DNA from 4 places in the Enterobacter cloacae subsp. cloacae ATCC 13047 genome. Region 4 is predicted to be linked to each of the others. Evidence: predicted binding sites of a transcription regulator. Region 4 holds the regulator's gene; each other region holds the start of a gene.
The links. The regulator Fur, encoded in region 4, represses iron uptake genes when iron is present. The targets are predictions, from matches to a motif close to ATAATAATGAGAACNACTATCAA.
Positions count from the first base shown of each region.

Region 1: ECL_RS07455 (TonB-dependent siderophore receptor) is a predicted target of Fur. The motif match lies at 1,484-1,506, and genes of this name have one in related genera.
Region 2: sodA (superoxide dismutase [Mn]) is a predicted target of Fur. The motif match lies at 2,358-2,380, and genes of this name have one in related genera.
Region 3: zupT (zinc transporter ZupT) is a predicted target of Fur. The motif match lies at 1,016-1,038, and genes of this name have one in related genera.

Region 1 covers NC_014121.1:1,532,817-1,536,445, reverse strand. Annotated here, with positions in the region: gene ECL_RS07455 (TonB-dependent siderophore receptor) at 1-1,458, opposite strand, end outside; gene ECL_RS07450 (GlsB/YeaQ/YmgE family stress response membrane protein) at 1,572-1,826, opposite strand; gene ycgR (flagellar brake protein YcgR) at 2,033-2,764, shown strand; gene emtA (membrane-bound lytic murein transglycosylase EmtA) at 2,803-3,414, opposite strand; gene ldcA (muramoyltetrapeptide carboxypeptidase) at 3,511-3,629, shown strand, end outside.
Region 2 covers NC_014121.1:5,204,131-5,207,759, forward strand. Annotated here, with positions in the region: gene cpxA (envelope stress sensor histidine kinase CpxA) at 1-824, shown strand, start outside; gene yiiM (6-hydroxyaminopurine reductase) at 923-1,597, opposite strand; gene sodA (superoxide dismutase [Mn]) at 1,664-2,284, opposite strand; gene rhaT (L-rhamnose/proton symporter RhaT) at 2,573-3,607, shown strand; gene rhaR (HTH-type transcriptional activator RhaR) at 3,608-3,629, opposite strand, start outside.
Region 3 covers NC_014121.1:4,478,913-4,482,541, reverse strand. Annotated here, with positions in the region: gene zupT (zinc transporter ZupT) at 230-1,003, opposite strand; gene ygiD (4,5-DOPA-extradiol-dioxygenase) at 1,200-1,988, shown strand; gene ECL_RS21765 (glutathionylspermidine synthase family protein) at 2,072-3,232, opposite strand; gene ECL_RS21760 (DUF1190 family protein) at 3,235-3,629, opposite strand, start outside.
Region 4 covers NC_014121.1:3,083,477-3,087,105, reverse strand. Annotated here, with positions in the region: gene chiP (chitoporin ChiP) at 1-625, shown strand, start outside; gene chiQ (ChiQ/YbfN family lipoprotein) at 670-999, shown strand; gene fur (ferric iron uptake transcriptional regulator) at 1,105-1,551, opposite strand; gene fldA (flavodoxin FldA) at 1,842-2,372, opposite strand; gene ybfE (LexA regulated protein) at 2,528-2,815, opposite strand; gene ybfF (esterase) at 2,944-3,629, opposite strand, start outside.

The sequences.
Region 1 (3,629 bases), 1.6 Mb from region 4:
CGGGGCAAACCCTTCGGAGTAGCTGATGAACGGTGACAGCCCATTCTCAAACGCGTAAAGCGCGCCCAGACGTTTGGTCACGCGGTCCTGCGAGACCCACGCCTTGTCGCCATTCTGCATATAGTTGGTGGTTACCGAGCGGTAATCGTCATAACGCAGGCTGGCCAGCAGATTTAAACCGCCAAACTCCACCTGATCCTGCAGGTAATAGCCGTTTTGCTGATAGCTCAGACGATTTTTCTGCCCCGTATACAACCCGAGATCGCGTTCATTGATCTGCGAATAGTCAGGATTTCGCATATCGATGCCAGGCGTTGTTGAGGCATAACGGTAGTAGAAGTGAGAGTCCATCTTTTGATAGTCAAACCCGGCCAACAGGTGGTGTTTCCACTCTCCCAGCGCCACGGTTTTGGTTACCTGGTTATCGATGTTGAAGCTCTTCAGATCTTCATCCGTGGTGTAAGCAAACCGGTTAAGCTGGTAGACCGCGCTCCCCGTCCCCGTGGCATAAACGCTGCGCTGGTGGGTGTCGACATCAAAGTACCGTGCCTTCTGGTTAAAGCCCCAGCCACTGTCAAACTCATGTTCAAAGCTGTAGCCGAGCATCCACTGACGCTGTTTGAAACCGCTCCACTCATCCCCGGCATAATCCCGGCGGTCGGCATATTTCGAGCGCAGATATGCAAGCGGCAACGGGTTGGATGGAGACAGGCTCGGGGAGTTTTGCGCCAGTGCATCAACCGTAAGGCGCGTTTTGCTGTCCGGCTCCCATGTCACGGACGGGGCAACCAGATAATTTTCATAGCGCGTGGTATGGGGCTGATCGTCATTTTCCGTGGCTTTGCCCAGCAGTCGGTAGTTCCAGTCGCTGTCGGCAATTTGTCCGGTCGAGTCGAGATAACCCTCCTTCAGATTGCGATTGCCGGTGTTGAAACCCAACTCGGTATGGGCGGTTTTTTGTGGCTTTTTACCCTGAATATTCACCAGCCCCCCCGGGGAGCCACCGCCGTAGAGCACAGAAGATGGCCCTTTGAGGATATCAACGCTTTCAATCAGCAGTGGATCGATGCGCGCTTTGGTATTTCCGGTGACGTTATACGGCAGTTGCAGTCCGTTGTAGAACTCCTGGTCAACGGAAAAACCACGGATTTTATATTCGCTCATGTAGGTGGTATTGCCACGCAGCTCTGTCGAAACGCCCGGAACATAGCGCAGGATTTCGTTCACGGAGTTGGCATGGCGTTGCGCGATCTGCTGCGCAGAGACGGTATCGATCACCTGCGGCGTTTTACTTTCGGCAACGGCCGATTTGGTTGCGCTGTTTGTCCATGCGGGGAGAACGCTACCCTGCTCAGAACCGGTGACAAGAATGGTGGATTCTTCAGCAAATGCCTGTGCCTGTAATGCCAGCGTCACGGCTCCTGCCAACGCGCATACTGCAAAACGTGAGGTGTTCATAATGTCGTCTTGTGATTATATGTAACTAGGAACGACAATTATTATCATTTCGATTAGCAAATCAATATCACGACAAAAAAAACGGCCCTGTCGCGAGAGCCGTTTTATGTCATCTATGCCCGTCGGAGCAACCTGAATATGCCCAGGACAACAATGGCGCCCACCACAGCCACAAGGAAACTGTGCAGGTCGAATCCACTGATGTCGCCCCCAAAGCCAAACATGGTCGCCAGCCAGCCGCCGACAACCGCACCAACAACCCCAAGAACACAGGTCAATATAAAGCCGCCGCCATCATTTCCCGGCATGATGAGTTTAGCGATAGCCCCGGCAATAAGACCAAAGATGATCCACGCGATAATACCCATAGCGATGCCCTCTTGCAGGTTTAACGCATGCGCAGAAAACCCTCCGCGCAGGTAACGTAAGTATAGGTCATCACGGTAAAACCGATTTCATCTCACCGACTTAACTTCTCTGTACTGCGAAAAAAACTCACCGGTTTGTATTAAGTTTCGTTTCACGCTGCCGATAACGCAGAGACAGTCTGTCATTTATCAAGGAGCCATCCGGCGTGAGTAATTACAGTGAGCAGTTCCTGAAGCAAAATCCGCTGGCTGTATTAGGGGTATTGCGCGACCTGCAAAAAGGCGAGGTGCCGCTGCGCATCAGCTGGTCAAACAATCAGTTCATCAGCAAGATCCTGGATGCTTCTGCAGAGAGGCTGGTCATTGACCTGGGCAGCCAGGAGCATGAAAACCGCGCCGCGCTGCGGGCGGAGAAAATCTCGGTGATGGCAGAAACGCACGGCGCAAAAGTGGAATTTGTCCTGCCGCGCCTGGAGTTGAGCGAATACGGTGGTCTTCCGGCGTTTGTCACCCCGCTGCCGGCCAACCTCTGGTTTGTTCAGCGCCGTGAATATTTTCGTATCAGTGCCCCGCTTCATCCTGCCTATTTTGGTAAGGCCAAAATGCCGGACAAAAAAGAGATCCGCTTTCGCCTTTTTGACCTCTCCCTGGGCGGCATGGGTGCGCTGATGGATACGCCAAAGCCTGACGGACTGGTAGAAGGCATGCGATTTACCCAAATCGAACTGGATATGGGAGGCTGGGGGCGTTTTTACTTTGATGCGCAGCTGATCGCCATCAGCGAGCGTAAGGTGGTCGACAGCAAAAATGAAACGATCGTCACGCCGCGTCTGAGCTTCCGCTTCCTGAACGTCGGGCCGAGCGCAGAGCGTGAACTGCAGCGGATTATCTATTCTCTGGAGCGAGAGGCGCGGGAGCGGGCGAATAAAGTGTTGTGACAGGAGCCGGGCAGCACACAGGCCGCCCGACAACGGCATTACATGGCATCCATTGCTTTCTGAACTTTCCAGATATAACGCGGAGCCTGTGGTGCCGGATGATTTTTCACCACGTGTTCAAAGAACTCGTCTTTGTCCATGTCGTTGATCTCTTCTATCGCCTCTTTACGGTCCGATGAGAACGTCCTGAGCAGCGCACCCGCACCGTTCACGTAAGAGACCACCAGCGCATACTGCATCACTTCAGGATCCTCGATTCCCTTCAGCACGCCGTGTTCCAGAATGCTCAAATAGGCCGTGCCCATGGAGATGTTGCGTTCCGGGTTTTTCAGCTCGCTGGTTGACGGCTGACCACGCCAGCCCATATAGCGGTAGACCTCTCTCCCTGCGGTTGAGGCCTTAAGCTGCATCAGCCCCACGGCGTTAGATTTGCTGACAAGCGTTGGGTTACCGCCGGATTCCACGGCAATGATCGCCGTGATCAGTCGCGGGCTGACGCCCCAGACCTTGCCTGCCTGTTCACTGATCGGCATCCACTGCATGGCCCGTTTTACTGGCACTTCCGGGTTCCATGCCGGGTTTTGATAGTCATGTTTTGAACTACAGCCAGCCAGCAACACAATCAAAAAAGCAAACCATCTCAATTTCACGTCATCTATCCTTATAGCCGGTCATCGCCCTTGAAGCAGGCAACGTATAAGCGGCATGATATAGACAATTAGATTCTCATTCAGCAAGGAATTGCCATGTCTCAGTTTCATCTTATCGCGCCGTCCGGGTACTGCATCAACCAGGAGGCGGCACAGCGGGGCGTTGAGCGCTTACTGGAACTCGGTTACCCGGTAGAAAATCAGACAATTATCCC
Region 2 (3,629 bases), 2.1 Mb from region 4:
GGAGCCTGGCAAAACCGGCGCGTAAGCTGAAAAACGCCGCCGACGAAGTGGCGCAGGGTAACCTGCGACAGCACCCTGAGCTGGAAGCCGGACCGCAGGAGTTTCTTGCCGCCGGGGCCAGTTTCAACCAGATGATCACCGCTCTTGAGCGCATGATGACCACGCAGCAGCGGCTGCTGTCGGATATCTCGCACGAACTGCGTACGCCGCTCACGCGGCTCCAGCTGGGCACCGCACTGCTGCGTCGCCGCAGCGGTGAGAGCAAAGAGCTGGAACGTATCGAAACCGAAGCCCAGCGTCTGGACAGCATGATCAACGATCTGCTGGTGATGTCGCGCAATCAGCAGAAAAACGCGCTGGTGAGCGAAACGGTGAAAGCCAATCAGCTGTGGCATGAAGTGTTAGACAACGCGGCGTTCGAAGCGGAACAGATGGGTAAATCGTTCACCGTCAACTTCCCGCCGGGGCCATGGCCGCTGTACGGTAACCCCAACACGCTGGAGAGCGCGCTGGAGAATATCGTGCGTAACGCCCTGCGCTACTCGCATACGAAGATTGAGGTGGCCTTCTCGGTGGATAAAGACGGTATCACCATCATTGTGGATGACGATGGTCCAGGCGTAAGCCCGGAAGATCGCGAGCAGATTTTCCGTCCGTTCTACCGCACCGACGAGGCGCGGGACCGTGAATCTGGCGGTACCGGGCTGGGTCTGGCGATTGTTGAAACCGCTATGCAGCAGCATCGCGGCTGGGTGAAAGCCGACGACAGTCCGTTGGGCGGGCTGCGGTTAACGCTGTGGCTACCGTTGTATAAGCGCGCGTAATCCCCTCACCCTAACCCTCTCCCCAAAGGGGAGAGGGGACTGCTCGGTGCGGTTTTTTCACCCTTGCCCCTTTGGGGAGAGGGCCGGGGTGAGGGGCACTATTTCCCCCACAATCTCCGCGAATTATCCTCAATCTGCCGACTAGTGCGGCGTTTCTGCATCGTTCTTGTCCAGCTGGTGGATAACCCTGCCGCCGACAACAGCCGATGATATTGCTCGTCATCAAACGGCATATGCCAGGCAATGGCACAGGCGTCATACACCGACACATCGCTCAGGCGCGACACCAGCTCCAGCGGCGCATCCGCAGACACCTGCCCCGCCAGCACCACCCGGTACAGCCAGCCGGTTTTGCCCGCGCTCTGCAGCCGTGCGGACATGTCGTTAATGCCAAAATGGAAGTTAAGCTTGAAGCATGGCGAGCGCGGTTGCGTTACCTGAATCAGGGCATCACCCCAGCGGAAAATATCACCAATGAAGACGTTCTTCTCCGTCAGCCCTTCGGTGGAGAGATTCTCACCGAACGCGGGGGCGACGAACAGGTCCGCCTGTTCAGGGAATTCGGTTATCCAGTATTGATAATGCTCGCGCGGATAGTGGCACAGCGCGCGTTCGGGCCCGCCGTGGATTTTCTTCTCGGCCTGCTCGTCGCCCGCAAGCCCGAGTTCGGTTAACGTCAGCTCTCCGTCGACCTGCACTTTGGCGATGGCGCTCGGGCGGCTGCCGTCGTATTCCCTTACCTTGCCTGTAAACACATTCACCGGGTAATGCATCTCTACTCCTTCAGATACAAAAAAAGCGAGTCAACAGACTCGCTTCTCACAGGCGTCAATGCAACCTTATTTTTTCGCGGCGAAACGCGCTGCAGCTTCGTCCCAGTTCACCACATCCCAGAAGGCTTTGATGTAGTCCGGGCGACGGTTCTGGAACTTCAGGTAGTAAGCGTGTTCCCACACGTCCAGACCCAGAATTGGGAAACCAGATGCGCCAGAAATCGCTTCACCCATCAGCGGGGAGTCCTGGTTTGCGGTAGAAACGACCGCCAGTTTGTCACCTTTCAGAACCAGCCACGCCCAGCCGGAGCCGAAACGGGTTGCAGCCGCTTTTTCGAATTCCGCTTTGAAGTTATCAACAGAACCGAAGTCGCGCTCGATAGCCGCTTTCAGGTCGCCCTGCAGGGTGGTACCGGTTTTCAGGCCTTTCCAGAACAGGCTGTGGTTAGCGTGGCCGCCCGCGTTGTTACGCAGTACGGTTTTCTTGTCCGCTGGCAGCTGATCCAGTTTAGTGATCAGCTCTTCAACAGGCAGGTTAGCGAACTCTGGCAGGCTTTCCAGCGCAGCATTCGCGTTGTTCACATAGGTCTGGTGGTGTTTAGTGTGATGGATTTCCATCGTCTGCTTGTCGAAATGCGGTTCCAGTGCGTCATAGGCATACGGCAGGGATGGCAGTGTATAACTCATAATCCTCTCCATTAGTGTCGGGCGGCACAGCTGTTAATGCCGCGTAAGCAGTTGGTTCATTATAGTTAATTAAATGATATTGAAAATGATTATCAATGCCGTAGTTTTTATAAGGTTATTTGGGTTTTGCCAAATGACAAAATTGTGAGTCTGCTCACCCGGTTAACGTGCTGATTGCCATCCAGAACCAAAGTGCGGCAACCTTCTGAAGGTTCCTGAACCGCCTAATTTTTACACTCATCAAGTCGGGGGGAAGCCACCGGCTATAAAAACGATGAGGACGTAAAAATGAATCATGCGATTACGATGGGTATCTTCTGGCATTTGATAGGCGCAGCCAGTGCAGCCTGTTTCTATGCCCCGTTCAAAAAGGTGAAAGGGTGGTCGTGGGAAACCATGTGGTCGGTTGGCGGTACCGTCTCCTGGCTGATTTTGCCGTGGACCATTAGCGCCATGCTGCTCCCGGATTTCTGGGGCTACTTCACCTCCTTCAGTGCCTCCACCCTGCTGCCGGTGTTTCTGTTCGGTGCGATGTGGGGCATCGGCAACATCAACTATGGCCTGACCATGCGCTACCTCGGGATGTCGATGGGTATCGGCATCGCAATTGGCATTACCCTGATCGTCGGCACGCTGATGACGCCCATTCTTAACGGCAATGTCGATGTGTTGCTCAACACCAAAGGCGGGCAGATGACGCTGCTGGGCGTGCTTGTCGCGGTGATCGGCGTGGGTATCGTCACCCGTGCGGGTCAGCTGAAAGAGCGCAAGATGGGCATCAAAGCCGAGGACTTTAACCTGAAGAAAGGGCTGCTGCTGGCAGTGATGTGCGGCATCTTCTCGGCGGGCATGTCGTTCGCCATGAACGCCGCAAAACCTATGCACGAAGCGGCCGCCGCGCTGGGCGTCGACCCGCTGTACGTGGCGCTGCCAAGCTACGTGGTGATCATGGGCGGCGGCGCGCTGGTAAACCTCGGCTTCTGCTTCATTCGTCTGGCAAAAGTGAAGGATCTGTCGGTAAAAGCCGATTTCTCACTGGCAAAATCCTTAATCATCACCAATGTGCTGCTGTCGATGCTGGGCGGCCTCATGTGGTATCTGCAGTTCTTTTTCTACGCCTGGGGTCACGCCAGCATTCCACCGCAGTACGACTACATAAGCTGGATGCTGCACATGAGCTTCTACGTACTGTGTGGCGGACTGGTTGGGCTGGTACTGAAGGAGTGGAATAACGCCGGGCGTCGTCCGGTGGGCGTCCTGAGCCTGGGCTGCGTGGTGATCATCATTGCCGCTAACATTGTCGGCCTCGGCATGGCGAACTGATTACGCTGCCTTTCGACTGCGA
Region 3 (3,629 bases), 1.4 Mb from region 4:
AACAGCCAGAATACTCGGTTTAAATAGTGATTGACATCAATCTTTTGAGTTTTTTTAAATACACGAAGCGGTAATTATTTTACGGGGAATAGTTATAAATAATATTTCTTAAGTGAATTCTATGCCGATTAGAAAGTATGGTGCCGGACTTTATATCATTAATACTGATAGTTGGTATTCACTGACATTAAAAGAAATTGCGCTCCCTCAAATAAGGAAGCGCAACCGTTCAGCCAATACCCGCCGTTTGTAACAACACCAGGCTTAATCCCATTACAGACATTCCGCACAACACCCCATAACTCGGATTGTTGTTAGGATCGATCTCTTTCGCCAGCGGCATCAGTTCATCAACCGACAGCGCCACCATAATCCCCGCAACCGCGGCCATAATGGCGGCCATCACCACCGGTGAAACCAGGCTTCCCAGTATCAGCCACGCCAGTACGCCCCCGAGAATTTCCGCCATTCCCGATATCCCGGCCCAGAACACGGCGGTGCGTTTTGATCCCGTGGCGGCATAAACCGGTCCGGCAACGGCCAGCCCTTCAGGAATATTGTGTAAGGCCACCGCCAGGGCGATACCCAGACCCATCTCCAGGTTGCTGCTGGCGGTGACATAGGTCGCGACACCCTCCGGGAAGTTGTGCAGGCTGATGCCGAGCGTCAGGAGGATGGCAGTACGTTTAATCTTTTGCGGCACCGGCGCGACGCTTTTTTGCATCAAATCCTGCGGATGTGCATGGGGCAGCATGCGATCGAGCGCAAAATAGCCCAACAGACCAAACACAAACATGCCGTAACCCAGTACCGGAGACATGCCTTCTGTGCCCAGTGCGGCAGGCAGCATCTCCATCAGAGAGATGAGCAGCATAATGCCGGCAGCAAATCCCAGTGAAAAGGCCAGCACGCGGTTAGACGGCTTTTGACCAAGCACACCGAGGATCGCACCGATAAAGGTGGCGGCACCCGCCAGGATGGTCAGGATCAAGGGGACGGACATGCAATGCTCCTTGTGATAATGATTCTCATTAATACTAATAATTCACGTTGGCCAAAGCGAGAGGGGAACCTCTGTTTTACATATTCCTTACATTCAAATTTCCTGATGATGATCTTCACGCTTATCTGCGTTCATCTTCATCGTGTTAAGCGTAATGTAGCACCATCAAATTGACACCTTCTGTAAGGATATCGCCATGACTTCTTCACGTATGCCAGCACTGTTTTTAGGCCACGGTAGCCCAATGAACGTTCTGGAAGACAACGTCTACACCCGCACATGGCGTCACCTGGGCGAGACGTTGCCGCGTCCGAAGGCGATTGTGGTGGTGTCTGCACATTGGTTCACCCGTGGCACTGGCGTAACTGCCATGGAGGCGCCAAAAACAATCCATGATTTTGGCGGTTTCCCGCAGGCGTTGTACGACACGCATTATCCGGCCCCCGGCTCGCCCGAGCTGGCACAGAAGCTGGTGGATTTGCTGGCACCTGTCCCGGTCGCGCTGGATAAAGAGGCCTGGGGCTTTGACCACGGCTCATGGGGCGTGCTGATAAAAATGTACCCGGACGCCGACATCCCGATGGTGCAGTTGAGTATCGACAGTACTAAACCGGCAGCCTGGCACATGGAGATGGGCCGCAAGCTGGCTACGCTTCGTGATGAAGGCATTATGCTGGTGGCAAGCGGTAACGTGGTACACAACCTGCGTACGGCGCGCTGGCACGGTGAAAATACACCTTACCCATGGGCAACGTCCTTTAACGATTACGTTAAAGACAATCTGACCTGGCAAGGCCCGGTTGAGCAGCATCCGCTGGTGAACTATCTGGATCACGAAGGCGGTTCGCTCTCTAACCCAACGCCGGAACACTTCCTGCCGCTGCTGTACGTTCTTGGCGCGTGGGATGGCCAGGAACCGGTGATGATCCCGGTCGACGGTATTGAGATGGGGAGTTTGAGTATGCTGTCGGTGCAGGTGGGGTAAAAAACATGCCGGGTGGCGGCTTCGCCTTACCGGGCCTACATCTCGCGTGTAGGCCCGGTAAGCGTAGCGCCACCGGGCAAGCCTTATTCGACGAAGATGTGCGGATAGAACCGTGACAGATCCTGCGTGATCAGCGCGCGATCTTCGCGGATGCCAATCCCGGCTGGCTGATCGTTGATGAGCCAGCTGCCAATCAGCGTATAGCTGTCGCCAAATTTCGGCAGCTGATAAAATGCCTGGACGATCATTCCTTCTTCGCCGTAAGGCCCTTCAACCGCTTCCAGCGTTTTACCGTTTTCGATAATGGAGACGTTTGCCCCCTCGCGGGAGAAAATTGGCTTCACGACATATTTTTCCATTTGCGGATAATCATCTTCCGCAAAGTATGCCGGCAGCAGGTTCGGGTGGTTCGGGAACATTTCCCACAGCATCGGCAGCAGGGCTTTGTTGGAGATGATGCTCTTCCACGCTGGTTCCAGCCAGCGCACGCCAGCGTCTTCCAGCTTGGTGGAGAACATCTCACGCAGCATATATTCCCACGGGTAGAGCTTGAACAGGTTACTGATCACCTGATCCTGCAGGTCAGTAAACTGACCTTTCTCGCCCAGACCGATATCCTCTATATAGAGAAACTCGGTGGCGACTTCCGCTTCGGCAGCACAATCCTGCAGATACTGAACCGTTCCACGATCTTCTTCCGTGTCACGGCAGCAGGCGAGATGCAGCAGGTTGAAACCGTGCTGTTCACGCAGCTCGGCGAAACGCTCAATCAACTTTTCCTGCAGGCTATTGAACTGGTCGCTCTCTTCCGGCAGGTTTCCGGCGTTCATCTGGTCTTCCAGCCAGATCCACTGGAAGAAGGCCGCTTCATACAGAGAGGTTGGCGTATCGGCGTTATTTTCAAGAAGCTTAGGTTCACCCACGCCATCCCACGCCAGATCAAGGCGAGAATAGAGCGAGGGCTGGCTGGTTTTCCACGACTGGCGCACAAAGCCCCAGGTGTGCTTCGGAATGCGGAATTTAGCCATCAGCTCGTCGCTGTCGATCACTTTCTCGACAGCCTTCAGGCACATCTGATGGAGCTCTGCCGTCACCGCCTCCAGTTTTTCCACCTGGGCGAGCGTCAGTTTGTAATAAGCGTCTTCACACCAGTACGGCTCGCCATACATGGTGTGGAAGTTAAAACCGTATTCGGTCGCTTTTTCGCGCCAGTCCGGGCGCTCGGTGATACTGACTCGTTCCATGATCAGCCGCCCATTGAGCGAGTAGACGTGCCCGTCGCGCTGCGCTGCATGCTGGTCTGTTTCGCCACAGATTCACCGAACCCGCCGCGGGTGATGGTGCTGGTGGTAGCCGGTTTCGGAGCCATCGCCGTTTTCGGTACGGTCACGGTGCGGCCAGGCGTTGCTGCGCCATAGCCTTTGCCGCTGGCATCGGTGTATTGGCCGTAGGCCGGGCTGGCCGGGTTTTTCGAGCTAAACAGCGGCTGCTGCTGGTAACCCGCCCCGCCGCCCATCAGGCGGCCCATCATATAGCCGGCCATCAGTGGCATCCAGAAGCTGCCGCTGGACTGAGCCTGCGCCTGATTTTCTGGCGCCGTTCCCGCCTGAGCCGGTGTCTGCTGACACTGGCCTTCACCGA
Region 4 (3,629 bases):
CATCGCGGGTAGCCCGTTGAGTACCAGCTACCAGTTCTACGGTACGCGAGATAAAGTCAGTGATGGTGGCGTGAATGATATTTATGACGGCACGGCGTGGTTGCAGGCGCTGACCTTCGGCTACAAAGTCGGTCAGGTAGATTTGCGTCTTGAAGGAACGTGGGTAAAAGCGGAAGGGCAGCAGGGCTACTTCCTGCAGCGTATGACCCCAACCTATGCCTCTTCAAACGGTCGTCTGGATATCTGGTGGGATAACCGTTCCGACTTCAACGCCGATGGCGAAAAAGCAGTCTTCTTCGGCGCAATGTATGATCTGAAAAACTGGAACCTGCCAGGCTGGGCGGTGGGGGCATCTTACGCCTACGCATGGGACGCGAAGCCAGCTGATATGGCAACGCCAGACGCATACTACGATCCAAACTATCGTCTCAAAGAATCCGCTTACAGCCTGGATGCGATCTACACCCTGCAGGATGGTCGCGCCAAAGGGACCATGTTCAAACTGCACTTTACACAATACGACAACCACTCCGATATCCCGAGCTACGCGGGCGGTTACGGCAACATCTTCCAGGATGAACGCGACGTGAAATTCATGGTTATCGCACCGTTCACCATCTTCTGATGACTCGTCCGGCGGGGTAATTCCCGCCGGACCGGAGACTACATATGAAAAAGATTGTAATCGTCGCGTTGCTGGCATCGGGACTGGTGGCTTGTGCGCAGAATCAGGCCCCGAAAGAGGACTCCCGTCTGAAAGAAGCCTACAGCGCGTGTATCAATACGGCGGAAGGTTCGCCGGAGAAGATCGAAGCCTGTCAGAGCGTGCTGAATGTGCTGAAAAAAGAGAAAGCGCATGAACAGTTCGCAACCCAGGAGAATATTCGCGTAATGGATTATCAGGCCTGTATCCAGGCGCGTAAAACCGGTAACGATCAGGAAGTCGCGAAGCGTTGCGATCAGATCTGGAAAGAGATTCGCAGCAACAACAGCCATTAACCCGCTGTTATCATGCCCGGTAGCGCTGCGCTGCCGGGCTTTTTTTTGCCAGACCGCAGGCAAAAAAAAGCCAACCTTGCGGCTGGCTCAGAGTATGAAACGTGTTTATTTCGCGTCGTGCGCGTGATCGTCTTCGCGGCAATCGCCTTCAGCGCAATGACCATACAGGTACAGGCTGTGGTTCGTCAGGCGGATACCGTGACGTGCGGCGATTTCACGCTGGCGAGATTCAATGGAATCATCGCTGAATTCAATGACCTTGCCGCAATCCAGGCAGATCAGGTGATCGTGGTGATGCTGTTGAGTCAGTTCGAATACAGATTTACCGCCTTCGAAATTATGACGGGTGACAATGCCCGCGTCATCAAACTGGTTCAGCACACGATAGACGGTTGCCAGCCCAATCTCTTCGCCCATGTCGATAAGACGCTTATAAAGGTCTTCCGCACTGACATGGTGATTGTCTGGACCCTGAAGCACTTCAAGGATTTTTAACCGAGGAAGCGTAACTTTCAGGCCAGCCTTCTTTAATGCGGTATTGTTGTCAGTCATGCGGAATCTGTCCTGTTGCTAAACGATTCACTTCTGTAGGAAGTGACAGAAATTGCACCCGGGATAATGCGTCTCATTATAGAACTGCCATGGCTAAATGAAAACTGCAAGTCTCAGGTAAAGTATGCTTATAAAAACGTGGTATCACCAACAAACTTGCATTGTGAAAGCCACGTTTTATCAGGGGGTCATTGTACAGGTCTGGGCGAAAAAGTTAAAAGATTGTAGCAATTAATTTAATCGGTTTGACCTGGTTTATGGGCGCAACCACCGTTGCGCCGCAAGAATCATCAGGCGTTGAGAATATCGTCCAGGTGCAGCTCTTCACGGATCTGCTTAACCCATTTTTCAACGCGCTCGGCGGTCAGTTCTGGCTGACGATCTTCGTCAATCGCCAGACCCACGAAGTGATCGTCGTCTGCCAGACCTTTAGACGCTTCGAAGTGGTAACCAGCGGTAGGCCAGTGACCTACAATAACGGCACCGTTTGGCTCAATAATGTCGCGGATGGTGCCCAGCGCATCACAGAAGTACTCTGCATAGTCTTCCTGGTCGCCGCAGCCAAACAGGGCAACCAGCTTGCCGTTGAAATCCACCTCTTCCAGCGTTGGGAAGAAATCATCCCAGTCACACTGGGCTTCACCGTAATACCAGGTCGGAATACCCAGCAGCAGGATGTCATAGCCTTCGAGATCTTCTTTGCTGCTCTTGGCGATGTCGTGCACATCGGCAACGTCTTTACCGAGCTGTTTTTGAATGTTTTTTGCGATATTTTCGGTATTGCCGGTATCACTGCCGAAGAAAATGCCGATAATTGCCATGAGTAAAATAACCTCTTGATACTTAATGGTATGGTGGCGCAATTTGTCCACGGATAAAGGCAATAATAGCAGAACAGGCAACCCTGCGGAAACAGCTATCGCGCAGGACTGCACTCTGTGCTACATGAAAAGGGTAATAAAGGGATTTTTCGGACTTATGCCTTACTGCGCATGGTCTCGAGTTGGGTGAGTAACATCTCTTCGATCAGCTCGCTGCGGCTGATATTACGCGCGTCAGCCAGTTCGTTTAGCGCATCGACAGCGTCGGCGTTGAGCTTCAGTTCGACACGCTTAAGCCCACGATTTTTATCGCGTTTAAGCTGGTTGCGTTTATTAATACGCAGCTGTTCGTCGCGCGAAAGCGGATTCGTTTTTGGTCGTCCCGGTCGACGCTCATTCGCGAACAGATCTAGTGTCGTACGGTCCGTTTGTTCTTTGGCCATGATTCTGAGACTTCGGGGGAAACACGCCGCCCTGCTAATGCCTGGGCGATAAGCGCGCCATCATACATCACCAAAAACGGCACGCCAACGACTGGAAGCCCGCAGCCTTCCAGTCGCTCTCTTTTTAATCAATTTGCCGTATCAGTCAGATAGCGGCGAATGGCACGTAAGACGGCGTCTGGTTTTTCCGCATGAACCCAATGTCCGGCGCCAGCTATGACATGAGCGCGTGCCTGCGGGAATTGCGCCAGCAGGGTATCGCGACAGGCGTCGGTAACGTAGGGCGAATTGCCGCCACGAATGAAGAGGGTAGGGTGCGGCCATGCCGGAACGGTTTCCCAACCAACGATGTTATCGTACTGCTCCCACAGCACCGGCACGTTGAAACGCCACTGACCGTCAACGAACGATTTCAGCAGAAACTGGATAACCCCTTCTTCATCCAGATGCTCACGCATAACGACGGCTGCCTGTTGGCGCGTCGAGACGCCAGCGTTGGTCACCGCGTTGATGGCGGCGAAAATCTCATCATGGCGACGGACGTTGTAATCCACCGGGGCGACATCTATGACCACCAGGCCACTTATTCTTTCTGGTGCCAGAGCCGTCAGGGCCATGACCGCTTTGCCGCCCATGGAATGCCCGATCAACGTCACTTTCTCGAGATTGTTGGCATCCAGCGTATCCAGCAGATCCTGCGCCATGGCCGCATAGGTCATCTCTTCTGAACGCCCGGAAAGGCCATGATTTCGCATATCCACCTGCAAAATATCGTGATCGGTAACCAGATCGCGTGCCAGCACGCCCAGGTTAT